Regions from separate parts of the Nocardioides sp. P5_E3 genome, predicted to be linked through region 1. Evidence: predicted binding sites of a transcription regulator. Region 1 holds the regulator's gene; the other holds the start of a gene.
The links. Region 1 encodes LexA, which represses DNA repair genes until DNA is damaged. Its sites were predicted from a motif close to TCGAACANNTGTTCGA; they were not measured.
Positions count from the first base shown of each region.

Region 1 (7,173 bases):
CTGGTCGGTGCCCGGCACGGCGGACAGGTCCTGCACGGCGGTCCAGCGGGCGAACTCCTCGACCACCTGCATCCGCTCGTGGGTTGCGGGGTCGAAGTCGTAGTAGTTGTTGTCGACGACCTTGTCGTGCCACGCGGAGACGAAGCGGTCCAGCGGGTCGCGCACGAAGGCGAAGGTGAAGTAGTCGGCGAAGCTGGCCACGGGGTAGCGGACCCGCATCGCGTGGTCGACGTCCATGCTCACGCCGTGCGTCTCGCAGTGGTGGCGGATGGTGCGCGTCGCGACCTTGGCCACGCGGTACCAGACGAACCGGTGGCTGTGGCTGATGGTGAGGTTGTACGCCAACGGGCTGAGCCACGCGGACGCCTCGCCTGCAGCGGCCAGACGGTCCACCTCGGCCTGTGCGTCCGGGGTCAGCCGGCGCCGGTTGCCCGGACGGGTGCGGAAGAGCTCCGGTGAGGGAGCGTCGGGGCCGGCGGCAGACATCGCCGCGAGGCTACACGGACCGCGCCCTCCCACTCACCCGAACGGGATGCGCCCCCGCAACGACTCCGGGTCGGGCACGGGGGTCTCGGTGGTCTCCTCGATCAGCGCGCGTGCCTTGTCGACGCTGTCCCACACGTTCCACAGCAGCACGCCGCGGACCTGCCCCGACTTCAGGTAGTAGACGACGCCGGTGCCGACCTCGCCGTCCTTCCAGTCCTCCACCATGTCGAGCCGGCTGCTGGTCTCGCCGACCGCCTCGTAGCCGTAGTCGAGGATGTCGGACCAGAAGAAGGGCGTGTAGTCGTACGTCTCGTCGGCGCCGGCCATCACCTTGCCGGCGTGCTCGCCCGACTTCTCGGCGTGGTCGACGTGCTCGACGCGACGGCGCCCGAGGAGGGCGTCGGGGTAGGACGCGACGTCGCCCGCGGCGTACACGTCCGCGTCGCTCGTGCGCAGGTGCTCGTCCACGACGACGCCGTTGTCGACCTCGAGGCCGGCGGCCTCGGCGAGCCCGGTGCGCGGGAGGACGCCGACGCCGATGACGGCTGCGTCGGCGGTGATGGAGGTGCCGTCGCCGAGGCGGATCCGGACGCCGCCGTCGTCCTCCTCGCCACCCTCGACCGAGCCGTGCACGACGGTCACGCCGCGGTCGGCAAAGGCCTTGGTCAGGGTGGCGGCGAGGGCGCGGGGGAACATCTGCTCCTGCACGTCCTCGAGGTCCAGCACGAGGGTGACCTGGACACCGTTCTGCACGAGGGCGGAGGTGATCTCCGAGCCGATGTAGCCACCGCCGATGACCGCGACGTGGCTGCCCTCGGTCGCGACGGCGCGCAGCCGCTGGTAGTCGGCGGCGGTGCGGTAGTAGATGACCCGCGGGCCGGGGTCGACGGAGAGCACGCGGGGCTCGGCGCCGGTGGCGAGCAGCAGCTTGCCGTAGCCGACGCTGCTGCCGTCGGCGAGGCGTACGACGTGGGCGCCGGGGTCGATCCCGGTCACCGTGGTGTCGGTGACCAGGTCGACAGCGTCGTCCTCGTCGAGGTCGCCGGCGAGGGAGGATCCCTCGAGGGTCTCGTCGTCCTTGAGCCAGAGGTCCTTGGTCAGGACGGGCCGGTAGACCGGCTTGTCGGGCTCGGAGCCCAGGACCGCGATGCGCCCGGCCCCGTCCTGCGAACGGATGCCCTTCACGGCGCTCGCCGCAGCGACCCCCGCACCGACGATGACGTAGTCATAGGACTGCTCCACGTTGCTCATGCCGCCATCGTGCACCCTCGCTGGTCGGGGTGTCCCTCGCCGGTCGATCAGAGGCTGCGGAGCACCGCCGTCACGACACCGAGGATCGTCGCGTTGTCGCCCGGGATCGGGTCGTAGGCGTCGTTGTGGGGGAGCAGCCACACGTGGCCGTCCTTGCGCTGGAACGTCTTGACGGTCGCCTCGCCCTCGATCATCGCCGCGACGATCTGGCCGTTGGTGGCGGTCTGCTCCTGACGGATGACGACGTAGTCGCCGTTGCAGATCGCCGCGTCGACCATCGAGTCACCGGAGACCTCGAGGAGGAAGAGGGTGCCCTCGCCGACGAGCTGCTTGGGCAGCGGGAACACGTCGGTGACCTGCTCCTCGGCGAGGATCGGGCCACCGGCGGCGATGCGGCCGACGACCGGGACGTTGGTGGCGACGGGGTTGGCGTCGCCGATGCCGGTCTCGTCGTACGACGGCTCCTCCGAGCTCGACATGCTGCGCCGCGCAGCCATCACCTCGGGCAGGAACACCTCGAGGGCGCGCGGGCGGTTGGGGTCGCGCTTGAGGAAGCCCTTGCCCTCGAGCACGCGGAGCTGGTGGGCGACGCTGGACGACGAGGTGAGGCCGACGGCCTGGCCGATCTCACGCATCGAGGGCGGGTAGCCCTTGGTCTCGATCGAGTCCTTGATCGTGGCGAGCACCCGCTGCTGGCGCGGGGTCAGACCGGTGGCGTCCGGGGGGCCGTCGGGCATCTCGATGACGTTCTTGTCGTCCTGCTTGGCCATGCGTCCTCCACTAGCGTCGACCCCTCCGTCCGCGGCTGGACAGGGAGGATCAGGTGCGCCCACCGTAGACCTCGGAACGCCGCAGGATCAAACACCTGTTCGAAGCCGCGTGTCGCTAGTGTCCGGGCATGTCGACCAGCCAGCTGACCGGCCCGCCGTCCTCCTGCGTCGTGACGGGTGGAGCCCGTGGGATCGGGCGCGGGATCGCGGAGCTCCTGGTCGCTCGCGGGCACCACGTCGTCATCGGCGACGTCGACGGCTGGGCGGCGGCCGCGACGGCGGCGGAGATCGGCGCCGTCGCCGGCCTCGCCCAGGACGTACGCGATCCTGACGCCCACCGCCTCGTGGCGGAGGAGGCCGCGCGACACGGCGTGCTGACCGCGTGGTTCAACAACGCGGGGGTCGGTGACGACGGCTCCCTCGTCGATCTGTCGGAGGAACAGGTGCGCCGGCTCGTCGAGGTCAACCTGCTCGGTACGACGTGGGGCACCCGCGCGGCGCTCGCGGCGTTCGGCTCGGCAGGCGGCGACGTCGTCAACATCGCCTCGCTCGCCGGCCTCGGGCCGGTTCCGGGCTACAGCATGTACGCCGCCACGAAGGCCGCCGTCGTCTCCCTCTCCACCTCCGTCAACGCCGAGGCGCCGCGCGGGGTGGGGGTCCACGCCCTGTGCCCCGACGGGGTCGACACGGCGATGCTCGCCGCCCAGGACCCGGCGGGCCTCGGGTCGCAGCTGGTCCACTCGGGTGGCCCGATCCTCGACGTCTCCGACGTCGCTGCTGCGGCTGTCGCGCTGATCGGATCCCGACGCGTCGTGCGGGCCGTGCCGGGCTGGCGCGGGGGAGTCGTCCGCGGCTCGGCGCTCGCGCCCGGGCTGATGCAGCACGCGGCCGGGCTCTTCGCGGCCCAGGGTCGGCGGGCGATGAGGCGCCGCTGAGGTCCGTTCGAACACGCCGAACATTTGTTCGACAAGGTGCTTGAACTGTTCGAACACGTGCTCTAACGTCGTACACACGTTCGATCGAACGTCTGATCGACACCCGGTGGTCACAGCCACTGTCGGTGGGTCCGACTAGACATTCGCTCGACAGAACACGACCGGCTGATCTTCCCCAGGAGGCCACCATGAGCACCCTCAGCCTTGCACCTGCTTTCACCGCCATCCCGCGTGCCCGCTCGACGGTTCGTCTGACCCGTCGCGGCCGGCTGGCGGTCTTCCTGACGTCGCTGTTCCTCGTCCTCGGCGTGGCGTTCATGCTCGCCGGCGGCGCGGTCGGCACCGGCGAGGCCGGCCAGCCGGCCCCGACCGAGATCGTCCAGGTCGCGCCGGGCGACACCCTGTGGGGGATCGCCAGCGAGATCGCCACCGACGGCGACGTCCGCTCCATGATGAGCGAGATCGAGCGGCTCAACGCCCTCGAGTCCGCCGGCCTCGCGGCCGGCCAGAAGCTCCGCGTCCCAGTCGTCTCCGACTGACGCAGAGGCCTCCATCAGCCGCTTCGACCCCGGCTGGTGGAACCAAGGGGAAGACCGAGGGGCGGGCCCAGTGGCCCGCCCCTCGGCGCATTTCCGACCACCTCGTCGATCGAGGAGGTCGCGCAGCGACCGTCACGAGATCCAGGTGCCCGGTGTGGTCGTCGGGGTGGCGCTCGGGAGGGTGGCGGCACATCGCACGCTCGTGCGCTGCCGCTCGCCGGGGTGGCGGCACATCGCGCCGATGGCGGTCGGATTCATGCCATCTGCCGCCACCATCCGCCGCCCAGCTCGTGTGGTGGCGGCACATCGCACCGGCGGCGATTGGATTCATGCCATCTGCCGCCACCATCGGCCGTTCTCCACAGTTTTGCCGTCGGGCTGGTTCCGCGGTCGCCCGGATGGGTAGTTTCAGCGTGCTGACGTTGTTCTCGGGAGGCACCTCATGCACGTACGCCGCGCACTCGCGCTGACCCTCGCGGTCCCCGTCCTGCTGGCCGGGTGCTCCGACGACCCCGAGCCGGAGCCGAAGATCCCGGAGACCACGAGCTCGTCGCCGACGCCGACTCCCACCGAGTCGGAGACGCCGCAGGCGGAGAGTCCGGAGGACTTCATCCGGCGGTGGCAGGAGGCGGCCGATGAAATGGCACGCACTGGGGAGACGGCCGCTTTTATGCGCTTGTCGAAGGGATGCCAAGCGTGCGCGACCTACGCCGACCAGGTCTCGGACGTCTATGACCAAGGCGGCAAGGTGGCATTCGGGGGGTCCGAAGTCCTTGCCGTCGAGGAAGACGCGGCCAAGCCCCCCACGTTCGTCGTCGACGTGAAGGCGACCAAGCTCCGGATCGAGGTTCCTGGCGACGCCCCGCAAGTCTTTCCGGCGGCCACGCAGCGGTATCGAATGATCCTGAAGCGCGACGCCAGCTCGTTCATGATGGCCAACTATTCGGTGATCTGATGAGAGCGCTGGCGGTGATCGTCGCCATTGCATGCTCCGTGCTGGGGGTGGCGCCCGCGCCGGCAGGTGCCTCCGCGGCGGACCCTTCGTGCGTTCAGGTCACGTGGCAAGCGATCGCATCGGACTGTGCCTGGACGTATGCCGAGTACACGGATGCATCCGGGTCGCAGGACGAGCACACCTGGGTCGTCACGATCCAGTGCGGCAACGGCGGCATCTGCGTCGAGCACGTCGAGTGCACCGAAGGCGGCCAGGAGGGCTACGTCCACGACGTCTACATGGACGGGACCGACGTGGGTGACGTCTGCGTGCCGCAGGACGCGGTCCAGCAGGTCGACCTGGCGAAGCTGATCATCCGGCAGTTCAAGCGGATCGCCTGGCCGTCGTCCAAGCTCGTGGTGCAACCGCGCGGTGGGCGCACCCTGGTGAACTTCGAGACCAACTTCTACACACCCGACCACCGGTCGATCGACCAGTCCGTCACCGTCGCCGGACAGCCGGTGGTGATCCGAGCCGTCCCCGTCTCGTACGCCTACCTGTTCGGCGACGGCGACAGCACGACGACCGCCAGCCCCGGCAGCCCGCACCCCGATCTCGAGATCACCCACGCCTACGCGCGGACCGGTGGCGTCGTCGTACGGGTCGACACGACGTATGCGGGTGAGTACCGGATCGGGCAGGGGGAGTGGACGTCGATCCCGGACACCCTGACGGTCGAGGGTGCCGGGCAGGACCTCGAGATCGTCGAGGCGCTGCCGCAGCTGGTCCTCGAGTAACCCGGGCGACAACGCGGAGCGCCAGAGTCACCAGGTGACACTGAGGCTCCGCGATCAGCGAGCGGCGCGCTTCCCGCCGACGGGGCGCGGGGGAGCGTCGTCCGAGGGCGGGGGTTGGGAGATTCCCAGCGCCCGCATCAGGCGGGCGACGAGCAGCAGGCCCGCGAAGAGGCAGGCGATCGCGCCGAGGCAGGCCAGCGCCATGAAGCTCCAGGCCGACCCGCCGGACCCGCTGCGCGCCGCCGTACCGAAGTCGATGGCGGCGTAGACGAGGTAGCCCCAGGCGACCATGCAGAGCGTGATCGCCGCGCCGAGGGCGAGGGCAGCCTTGTTGAACTTACGAGGCGACGGAGCCGCCCGGCGCGACCCTGCTCTCTTCCCCGTGGACACGGAGATCATTGTGGCCGATGTGGCCTGAGTGGGGCAGTCGAACCGGCCAAGAGAAGCTGTCGACACGCCGTCCCGAAGCTGGTGAAACGGCACTGACCTGCGGTTTTGGGGGACCCGGCAAAAACCTCGAGGGATCTCTTCCGTTCGCTTGTCAGACCTAGTGGTCGGGGCGTACGGTTACCACTACATCTAGTAGTTACACCGCTGTAGTTATCCACATCTGGTGCACAGGCCAGAGGGCGAATCCCACAGCTACAGGCTAGTTGTCCACAGGAACATCCCCAACCCACACCCTGTTGTACGGGTGTGTGAAGCGCGCCCGAGAGGAGGACCGCCATGCACTGTCCCAACTGCAAGAACGAGGACACCAAGGTCCTCGACTCCCGGGTCGCCGACGACGGCGGTTCGATCCGTCGGCGCCGTACGTGCGCTGCCTGCGACCGCCGCTTCACCACGGTCGAGAAGATGCAGCTCACGGTGCTCAAGCGCTCCGGCGCCACCGAGCCGTTCAACCGCGACAAGGCGATCGCCGGCGTCCGCAAGGCCTGCAAGGGCCGCCCGGTCACCGACGCCCAGCTCGCGTGCCTCGGCCAGGACGTCGAGGACGCCCTGCGGCTCAGCGGCCAGGCCGAGTTCGACGCCAACGAGGTCGGGCTCGCGATCCTGGCCCCGCTGCGCGCGCTCGACGAGGTGGCCTACCTCCGGTTCGCGAGCGTCTACCGCGCGTTCGAGTCGGCTGACGACTTCGACGCCGAGATCAAGATGCTGCGGCTCGAACGAGCCGCCACTGTTCAGCCCGTCCAGACGGGCTGACCCACATACGGCCCGGCAGACCGTGGGGAAGCGGTCTGCCGGGCTCACCAAGCACCCGCGAGAAGACTCGCGATGTTGAACCAACCACCACCACAGGAGATGGCATGACCGAGACGGTGAGCACCCGCGCCAAGGCGAGGGGCAAGGGCCTGAAGCTGGAGCGCGTCTTCAGCACCGAGGGCACCCACCCCTACGACGCCATCACGTGGGAGCGTCGCGACGTCGTCCAGCAGAACTGGAAGACCGGCGAGACCGTCT
Region 1 is NZ_JBFUMR010000017.1:22,451-29,623, reverse strand. It holds gene ACXJKB_RS12405 (sulfotransferase family 2 domain-containing protein) at 1-486, opposite strand, end outside; gene ACXJKB_RS12400 (NAD(P)/FAD-dependent oxidoreductase) at 520-1,737, opposite strand; gene lexA (transcriptional repressor LexA) at 1,785-2,507, opposite strand; gene ACXJKB_RS12390 (SDR family NAD(P)-dependent oxidoreductase) at 2,636-3,442, shown strand; gene ACXJKB_RS12385 (LysM peptidoglycan-binding domain-containing protein) at 3,631-3,981, shown strand; gene ACXJKB_RS12380 (hypothetical protein) at 4,424-4,936, shown strand; gene ACXJKB_RS12375 (hypothetical protein) at 4,936-5,712, shown strand; gene ACXJKB_RS12370 (hypothetical protein) at 5,767-6,102, opposite strand; gene nrdR (transcriptional regulator NrdR) at 6,439-6,915, shown strand; gene ACXJKB_RS12360 (vitamin B12-dependent ribonucleotide reductase) at 7,020-7,173, shown strand, end outside.

Region 2 (7,173 bases), on a different contig from region 1:
TGATGCCGTCGTCCTGCGAGGTGACGGTGAGCGCGCCGCCCTCGATCAGCACGAAGCCGGAGCCGGCGTCCTCGGTGTTGTCGGCCTTGAAGGTGTCACCGACGGCGTCGACGGTGACGGTGCCGTCGGTGAGGACGAGGTAGTCCTTGCCGAGGATGCCGTCGTCGACGGACGTCACGTCGATGGTGCCGCCGGTGATGACCAGGCCGTCCTTGCCGACGATGCCGTTGTTGCTGTTGCCGGTGACCGTCAGCGAACCGGTGCCGCCGATGGTCAGGTCGGCCGTCGAGTAGAGGGTGCCGGTGGGTGCGTCCTCCGACGTGTCGGCGTACGTCGCCGCGTCGGCGAGGGCGTTGGTGCTGCCGTCGGCGAGGACGACCACGACCGACTGGGCGTCGACGACGTCGATCGCGGCGGTCGTCTCGGAGGTGACCGTCGCGTCGTCGAGCACGAGGCGGACGACGCCGTCGCCGGCGTCGACGACCACCTGCCCGGTCAGCTCACCGCTCAGGACGTAGGTGCCGGCGGCCGCGATGGTGACGGTGCCGTCCTCGACGGTGACCGCGTCGCTGTCGGAGTCGGCGCCCGAGCCGGACAGCGTGATCGCCGTGGCGTCTGCCTCGCCGTAGGAGGTGTCGCCGGTCTCGACCTCGACGTTGCCGTCGAGCACGTCCTCCACGGTGGTGCCGGAGACGGTGGCGGCGGCCGACCTGCTCGGGCTGCTCGACGAGCTGGAGGTGCCTGCCACGGACGCGCTGCACCCCGCGAGGAGGACGGCGGCCAGGGTCCCGGCCACGGCCTGACGGAGGGGGATGAGTCGCATGGGGTGCGGCCTTTCGGTCGGTGGTGCCGCTCTCAGCGGCTCGTGGCGTCGATGCTGGACGCCCCACCTGTCGAGGCCGTGGGCCCACCTTGTGCGTCGGCTGTGAAGTGACGCCGGCGTCGGGACCCGCGAAGGGGTGTGGCTACCTGCCCCAGTTCTTGCGGCGCACGGCGCGGCGTGGCTTGCCACCGGCGTACGACAGCGACGAGTCGACGAGGAACCCGCGCTCGAGCGCCTCGCGCCCGATCAGCATCCGGAAGCCCATCTCGTCACGGTTGCTGAGCGTCATCACGGTCGTGATGGTGCGGCCGGCGAGCCTGACGTCGAGCGAGACGGCGTACCTCTTCTCGACCTGGCCGTTGCTGGAGCGCACCTCGCGCATGTCGAGCACCGGCAGGCTGAGCTCGACGTGGTCCTCGTCGGAGCGCTGCCACGGGTGGATGGAGAAGCGCACCCGCTCGTGGCCGTCCTCCTCGAACACCTCGAGGTCGAAGGCGTGGATCGACGACGACCGCGCGCCCGTGTCGATCTTCGCCTTCACCCACGGCACGTCGGCCTGGGGCAGCGCCACCCACTCGCGCCAGCCGACGACGACCTTCTCGGGTTCGGTCGGCTGGGGGGCGGGGTCCACGCGGCCATCTTGGCAGGTGGCGGCCTCCGGGCAGGTGGTTGGATGACGTCCCATGAAGCTCGCCATCCTGTCCCGGGCCCCGCGGTCCTACAGCACGCAGCGGCTCCGCACCGCCGCCCTGGACCGCGGCCACGACGTGAAGGTGCTCAACACCCTGCGCTTCGGCATCGACCTCACCGGCGACGAGCCCGACCTGCTGTTCCGCGGCAAGCAGCTGTCGACGTACGACGCCGTGCTGCCCCGCATCGGCAACTCGATCACCTACTTCGGCACCGCCGTCGTGCGCCAGTTCGAGCAGATGGACGTCTACACGCCCAACACGAGCTACGGCATCGCCAACAGCCGCGACAAGCTGCGCGCCACGCAGATCCTGTCGCGCCACAAGATCCCGATGCCGGCCACGACCTTCGTGCAGGACCGGGCCGACGTGATCCCGGCGATCGAGCGCGTCGGCGGGGCGCCGGTCGTGATCAAGCTGCTGGAGGGCACGCAGGGCATCGGCGTGATCCTGGCCCCGACCATCAAGGTGGCCGAGGCGATCATCGAGACGCTGCAGAGCACCCGGCAGAACGTCCTGATCCAGCGCTTCGTCAAGGAGAGCAAGGGCCGCGACATCCGCGCCCTCGTCGTCGGGGACCGCGTCGTCGCGGCGATGCGGCGGGTCGCCCAGGGCGACGAGTTCCGCTCGAACGTGCACCGCGGCGGCAGCGTCGAGCCGGTCGAGCTCGACGAGGAGTTCGAGCGGGTGGCCGTCCGGTCCGCGCAGATCATGGGCCTGCGCGTCGCCGGTGTCGACATGCTCGAGGGCCGTCGCGGCCCGCAGGTCATGGAGGTCAACTCCTCGCCCGGGCTCGAGGGCATCGAGCGCGCGACCAAGCTCGACGTCGCCGGCGCGATCGTCGACTACATGGCCAACCAGGTGGCCTTCCCCGACATCGACGTACGCCAGCGGCTGACCGTCTCGACCGGCTACGGCGTGGCCGAGATCGTCGTGCACGCCGGCTCCGACATGGTCGGCAAGAAGCTCGGCGACTCGGGCCTCGACGAGCGCGACATCACCGTCCTGACGCTGCACCGCGGACCCCAGGTCATCCCCAACCCGCGCAACAAGACCGTGCTCGAGGGCGAGGACCGCCTCCTCTGCTTCGGCAAGCTCGAGGAGATGCGCTCGATGATCCCCGACCGCAAGCAGAAGCGCGTCCGGCGACTGATGAAGAAGCACCTGCCGCCCGAGAGCTCGTAGCCCACGGTCCTTCGCTGCGGGTGAAGCCGGGAGCGCCTGCGCGCTCCACGATGGGTCGACTGACCCCCGGCGATGCTCGGCCGTCGCCACGGCACCGATGGCGTGGTGATTCGCATGGCTCCTGCGGAAGACTCCGGCGGCACGCCGCGCCAGGGCATCCTCCTGGCGGCGGCGATGTTCGTCTTCGTCATCGACACGTCGTTCATGAACGTGTCGATCTCGGCCGTCGTGGAGGACCTCGACACGACCGTGAGCGGCGTCCAGTCAGCCGTGGCGATCGAGGCGCTCGTGTCCGCTGCGTTCATCCTCATCAGCAGCAAGATCGGTGACCTGTTCGGGCGGAAGCGTGCGTTCGTCCTCGGCATGCTCTTCTACGCCGTCGGGGCGATCGCGATGGTGTTCGCGCAGGGCCTGACGGCGATCATCGTCTTCTGGGCCGTCCTCGGCGGGCTCGGCGCGTCCCTCTACCTCCCGGCGATGCAGTCGCTGATCCACGGGAACTTCGAGGGGAAGACCCGGGCCAAGGTGTTCGCCCTGGTTGGTGCGTCGGGGGCGATCGCCGCCGCGATCGGTCCCCTCGTCGGGGGCTTCGTCACGACGCTCCTGTCCTGGCGCGTCGGCTTCCTGCTGGAGGCGCTCATCATCGGAGCCGTGCTCCTGGGGAGCCGCGGCATCCGGGACGTGCCGTACGCCGGCGACCGGTCGGTCGACGTCCCCGGGGCGTTCCTCTCCGTGATCGGCATGGGCGGCCTCGTGCTGGGCGTCCTCGCGTGGCAGGAGGGCGCCGAGTCCGTCGTGCTCCTCCTCGCGATCGGGGTCATCGCGATGGCCGGTCTGGTGTCCTGGCTCATCCACCGCAAGCGCGACGGCAAGCCCGCGCTGATCGACCCGGGCCTCTTCTCGTCCAAGCTGTTCAGCACCGGCGTGACCCAGATCTTCCTGCAACAGGTCGCGCTGGGCGGGATGCTCATCGCGCTGCCGATCTTCTTGCAGCTCGTCTGGGGCTACAACGCGCTCCAGGCGGGCATCACGCTCGCGCCGCTGTCGCTCACGATGTTCGGCGTCGCACTGCTCGCCGGGCGGAGGGCTGGGCAGCGGAGGGCGAGCAGCATCATCCGCGCGGGCTTCATCCTGCTCGCCGCGGCGATCGCCGGCCTCATCCTCCTGGTGCCCCGGGCGGACTCCGGGTGGCACCTGGCGATCCCGCTCATCCTCGCGGGCGCCGGCCTCGGGCTCCTCGCCTCCCAGCTCAACAACTACGCGCTCGCCCCGCTCTCGGAGGACCGGGTCGGCGAGGCTGCAGGCGTCACGTCAGCGACCGGGTCGTTCGGCCTGTCGTTCGGTCTCGCCTTCGCCGGCGCGATCATGCTCGCCACCCTGTCGACCTCCTTCACGAACATGGCGGAGTCGAGCAGCGTCCTGCCGCCGGCCGACCAGGAGCGCGTAGCGACGGTCCTGGAGGACGACGCGCAGGTGATGAGCGACGCGCAGCTCGAGGAGCTCCTCGCCGGCCAGCCCGAGAACATCCAGGACGAGGTCCTCGCCATCAACGACGACGCCCGGGACCTCGCGCTCCAGGTCGCGCTCCTCGTGGCGCTCCTCGCCTCCCTGGTGGGGGTCGTTGTCGCGTTCCGGATGATGCGGCTGCCCGATCCTGCGACCTCGGCGACCGACGAGGTGGGCCTTGGGTGAGACCTCGCGCAACCGGCGCGAAAAGACAGTTGCGGTGCTATTCGAACAGGCGTACGATGTGGGTAGCACGCTGGTCCGGAAAGGATCCCTCGTCTGAGGTGACGGGGATCTGGGGACCAGGACAGTCACCCATAGAACCCGTCTTGGTGCTGACGGGATGCCGTACGGCTCTCGGGTGACGCCCTGGCAACGGTGCCACCAGTCATGCCTCACCGCTCCGCCCCGGACCCGGGCGGTGTCCAGTGAGCGCGTGCGAGGAGGTGGCCTGAGTGCATCCCATCATCGGGTGTGCCACCGACGTCCAGACCGCCTTGAAGGGCGTCGCGTCGGTCGAGCCGGCCTTCATGTCGGTGGGGGAGAAGCAGTCGGCGCTGGTGGCGCTGACCGAGGCCCGCTCACAGCTCGACGCACTGACCGCGACGGTGCTCGCCGCCTCCGACGACGTGGGCGAGCAGCACGGGCTGCGCGACGCCGCGGCGTGGCTCGCGGTGCAGACGCGGACGACCCGACGTGAGGCTCGTCGCGACCTGGCACTCGGCCGGGCGCTCGAGCAGCACGACGGCGTGGCTACGGCCCTGACGTCGGGTGTGCTCCGCACGGAGCAGGCACGAGTCATCGTCGAGGCGGTCGACGCTCTTCCGCCGCACGTCGACCTTGACGTTCGCGGGCTCGCCGAGACCACCCTGCTGGAGCTGGCCGCACGGCACGACGCCCGCGACCTGCGGCAGATCGGCAAGCGCATCCTGGACGTGGTGGCCCCCGAGGTGGGGGAGTGCCACGAGGAGTCCGTGCTCGCGGGCGAGGAGGCTCGGGCTGCTGCCGGTGTCGAGCTCACGCTGGTCGACGACGGCGAGGGGCGCTGCCACGGCAGGTTCACCGTGCCGTCCCACGTGGGCGCGATGCTCAAGCGCCACCTCCTCGCGCTCGCCAACCCGGCCCGCCACACCGAGGCCGACCTTCGCGACGAGTCTGGCGCCTGGAAGCCCCCGCGGCGGCGGCTCGGCGAGGCGTTCGTCGAGTACGTCGAGCGCTACCCGGTCGACGCCACCCCGCAGACCGCAGGCGTCAACGCCACGATCGTGGTGACCATGACCCTCGAGCAGCTGATGGCCGAGCACGCCACCGCGTTGCTCGACGACGGTTCGCGCATGACCGCGGGCCAAGCACGGCGACTGGCGTGCGAGGCCGGGATCATCCCGGCCGTGCTCGGGACGGACTCCCAGCCGCTCGACCTAGGACGGACCGCCCGGCTCTACAACAAGGCCCAGCGCATCGCCCTCGGCCTGCGCGACGGTGGGTGCACCGCGAAGGGCTGCGAGACCAGCGCATCCGGCTGCCACGCCCACCACGACGACCCCTGGTCGCGCCTCGGCCTCACCGACCTCACCAACGGCCGGCTCCTCTGCCCCCGCCACCACCGCCTGGCCCACGACTCCCGCTACGCGATGACCGTCCACGCCGACAACAAGGTCACCTTCGCCAGGCGGACGTAGGCCGGCGAGGGGGATGCCAAAGAGCGCCCAGATTGGGCGTGTGTCAGTGGCGCTGCGAACCGCCCAGAATGACGCGCACGTCATTGATGCGCACGCGGCGAGTCCTTATCGACTGCGGCACGGGCCGTGAGGGGCTCAGCGGGTCTTGCCGCAACGCTCGGCTTCCTCAATGAGGTGCTCTGCACTCTGCTGCATGAGGATTTCACTACGGTTCCGTCGAAGATTGTCGAGCCAGTCCGGGACGTGTGCGTTGGTCTGGCGGATGTTCAGGATTTGGTCTTGTACCGCCCGGCAGTCAGTGATCGTGATCTCGCCATGGCGCTGAAGTGCCCTCTCCCAGAGGCCGTGGACCCTCGTTTCAACCTTCGCCTTAGTCTCGCTGCTTTCGCGGTTGTTACGGATCATCTCGATGAGTTCACGTGCGGGGCCAAGCAGTGGCAGGACGAGTGCGATTAGGGCGTCGGCGACGGTGAGGCTTCCGAGTAGCGCAACGGCGACCCCGGCGAGGACGAGGGCGACGAGAACGCCGATGAGAATGCTGGCGTAAAAGCGGTGGATCGAGGCGCCCCAGCCGAGGTTGCTGCGTTGGCAGATGAGGACGTCGAGGGGGCGAGCGACCGTTCCGGTGTCGGGGTACCAGTCCCTAGTCCGATTGCCTCGATAACGGTCGGCCGCGTCGGCAACGAGTGTCGGCGAGGGGTGCTCAGCCGCAATCGCGTTCCAGGGCATGTCGAACACGTAGGTGTCGAACTCTTCTTGCATGAAGGCCGCCTGTTTTCGGCGCCGCTTCTCACTCCCGCCGCCGAGAACAGACCACAGGAAGGTGGCCGTCCCGCCGAGGGCGCCGCCGACGACCCGCGCCTCGGGGATCGCGAGGGCCACCGCCACGGTGATAACGGCCAGCGCAACGACTGTGAGGACGCGGGCGTCGTGGAGTTGCTTGGCGTCGGTGTAGAGACGGGATTGTGCTGCAAGGAGGCGCTGGGCGCGCTCGGTGTTCTGCACGGACGCGACCGTGCGCGGGGTGCTGTCGCTCATCGAGCGGGAGCCTACGTGTCGCAGTACGGAAAGTCGTTGCCCCAGATGGCCTGCAACGCCTGGTTCATCTCGTATCGCTCGTTGGCCAGCCACGCGGCGTGCGCGGCGTCGATGTTCTTCTTGAACTTCCGCAGGTCGGCCAGTGCCGACGAGCGGGCCCAGTCGCTGGAGCAGGCGCTAATCCGCGACACCAGCCGGGCCGGGTCGTTCATGGCGGGCAGTCCTTGGTTCACCAGCGTTGTGACGATGGACC
Region 2 is NZ_JBFUMR010000013.1:102,299-109,471, reverse strand. It holds gene ACXJKB_RS10530 (carbohydrate-binding domain-containing protein) at 1-823, opposite strand, end outside; gene ACXJKB_RS10525 (ATP-dependent zinc protease family protein) at 966-1,454, opposite strand; gene ACXJKB_RS10520 (RimK family alpha-L-glutamate ligase) at 1,507-2,697, shown strand; gene ACXJKB_RS10515 (MFS transporter) at 2,812-4,389, shown strand; gene ACXJKB_RS10510 (DUF222 domain-containing protein) at 4,659-5,882, shown strand; gene ACXJKB_RS10505 (S-4TM family putative pore-forming effector) at 6,018-6,920, opposite strand; gene ACXJKB_RS10500 (SMODS domain-containing nucleotidyltransferase) at 6,932-7,173, opposite strand, start outside.
Region 2: a site for LexA is predicted at 4,431-4,446, ahead of ACXJKB_RS10510 (DUF222 domain-containing protein). Genes of this name have one in related genera too.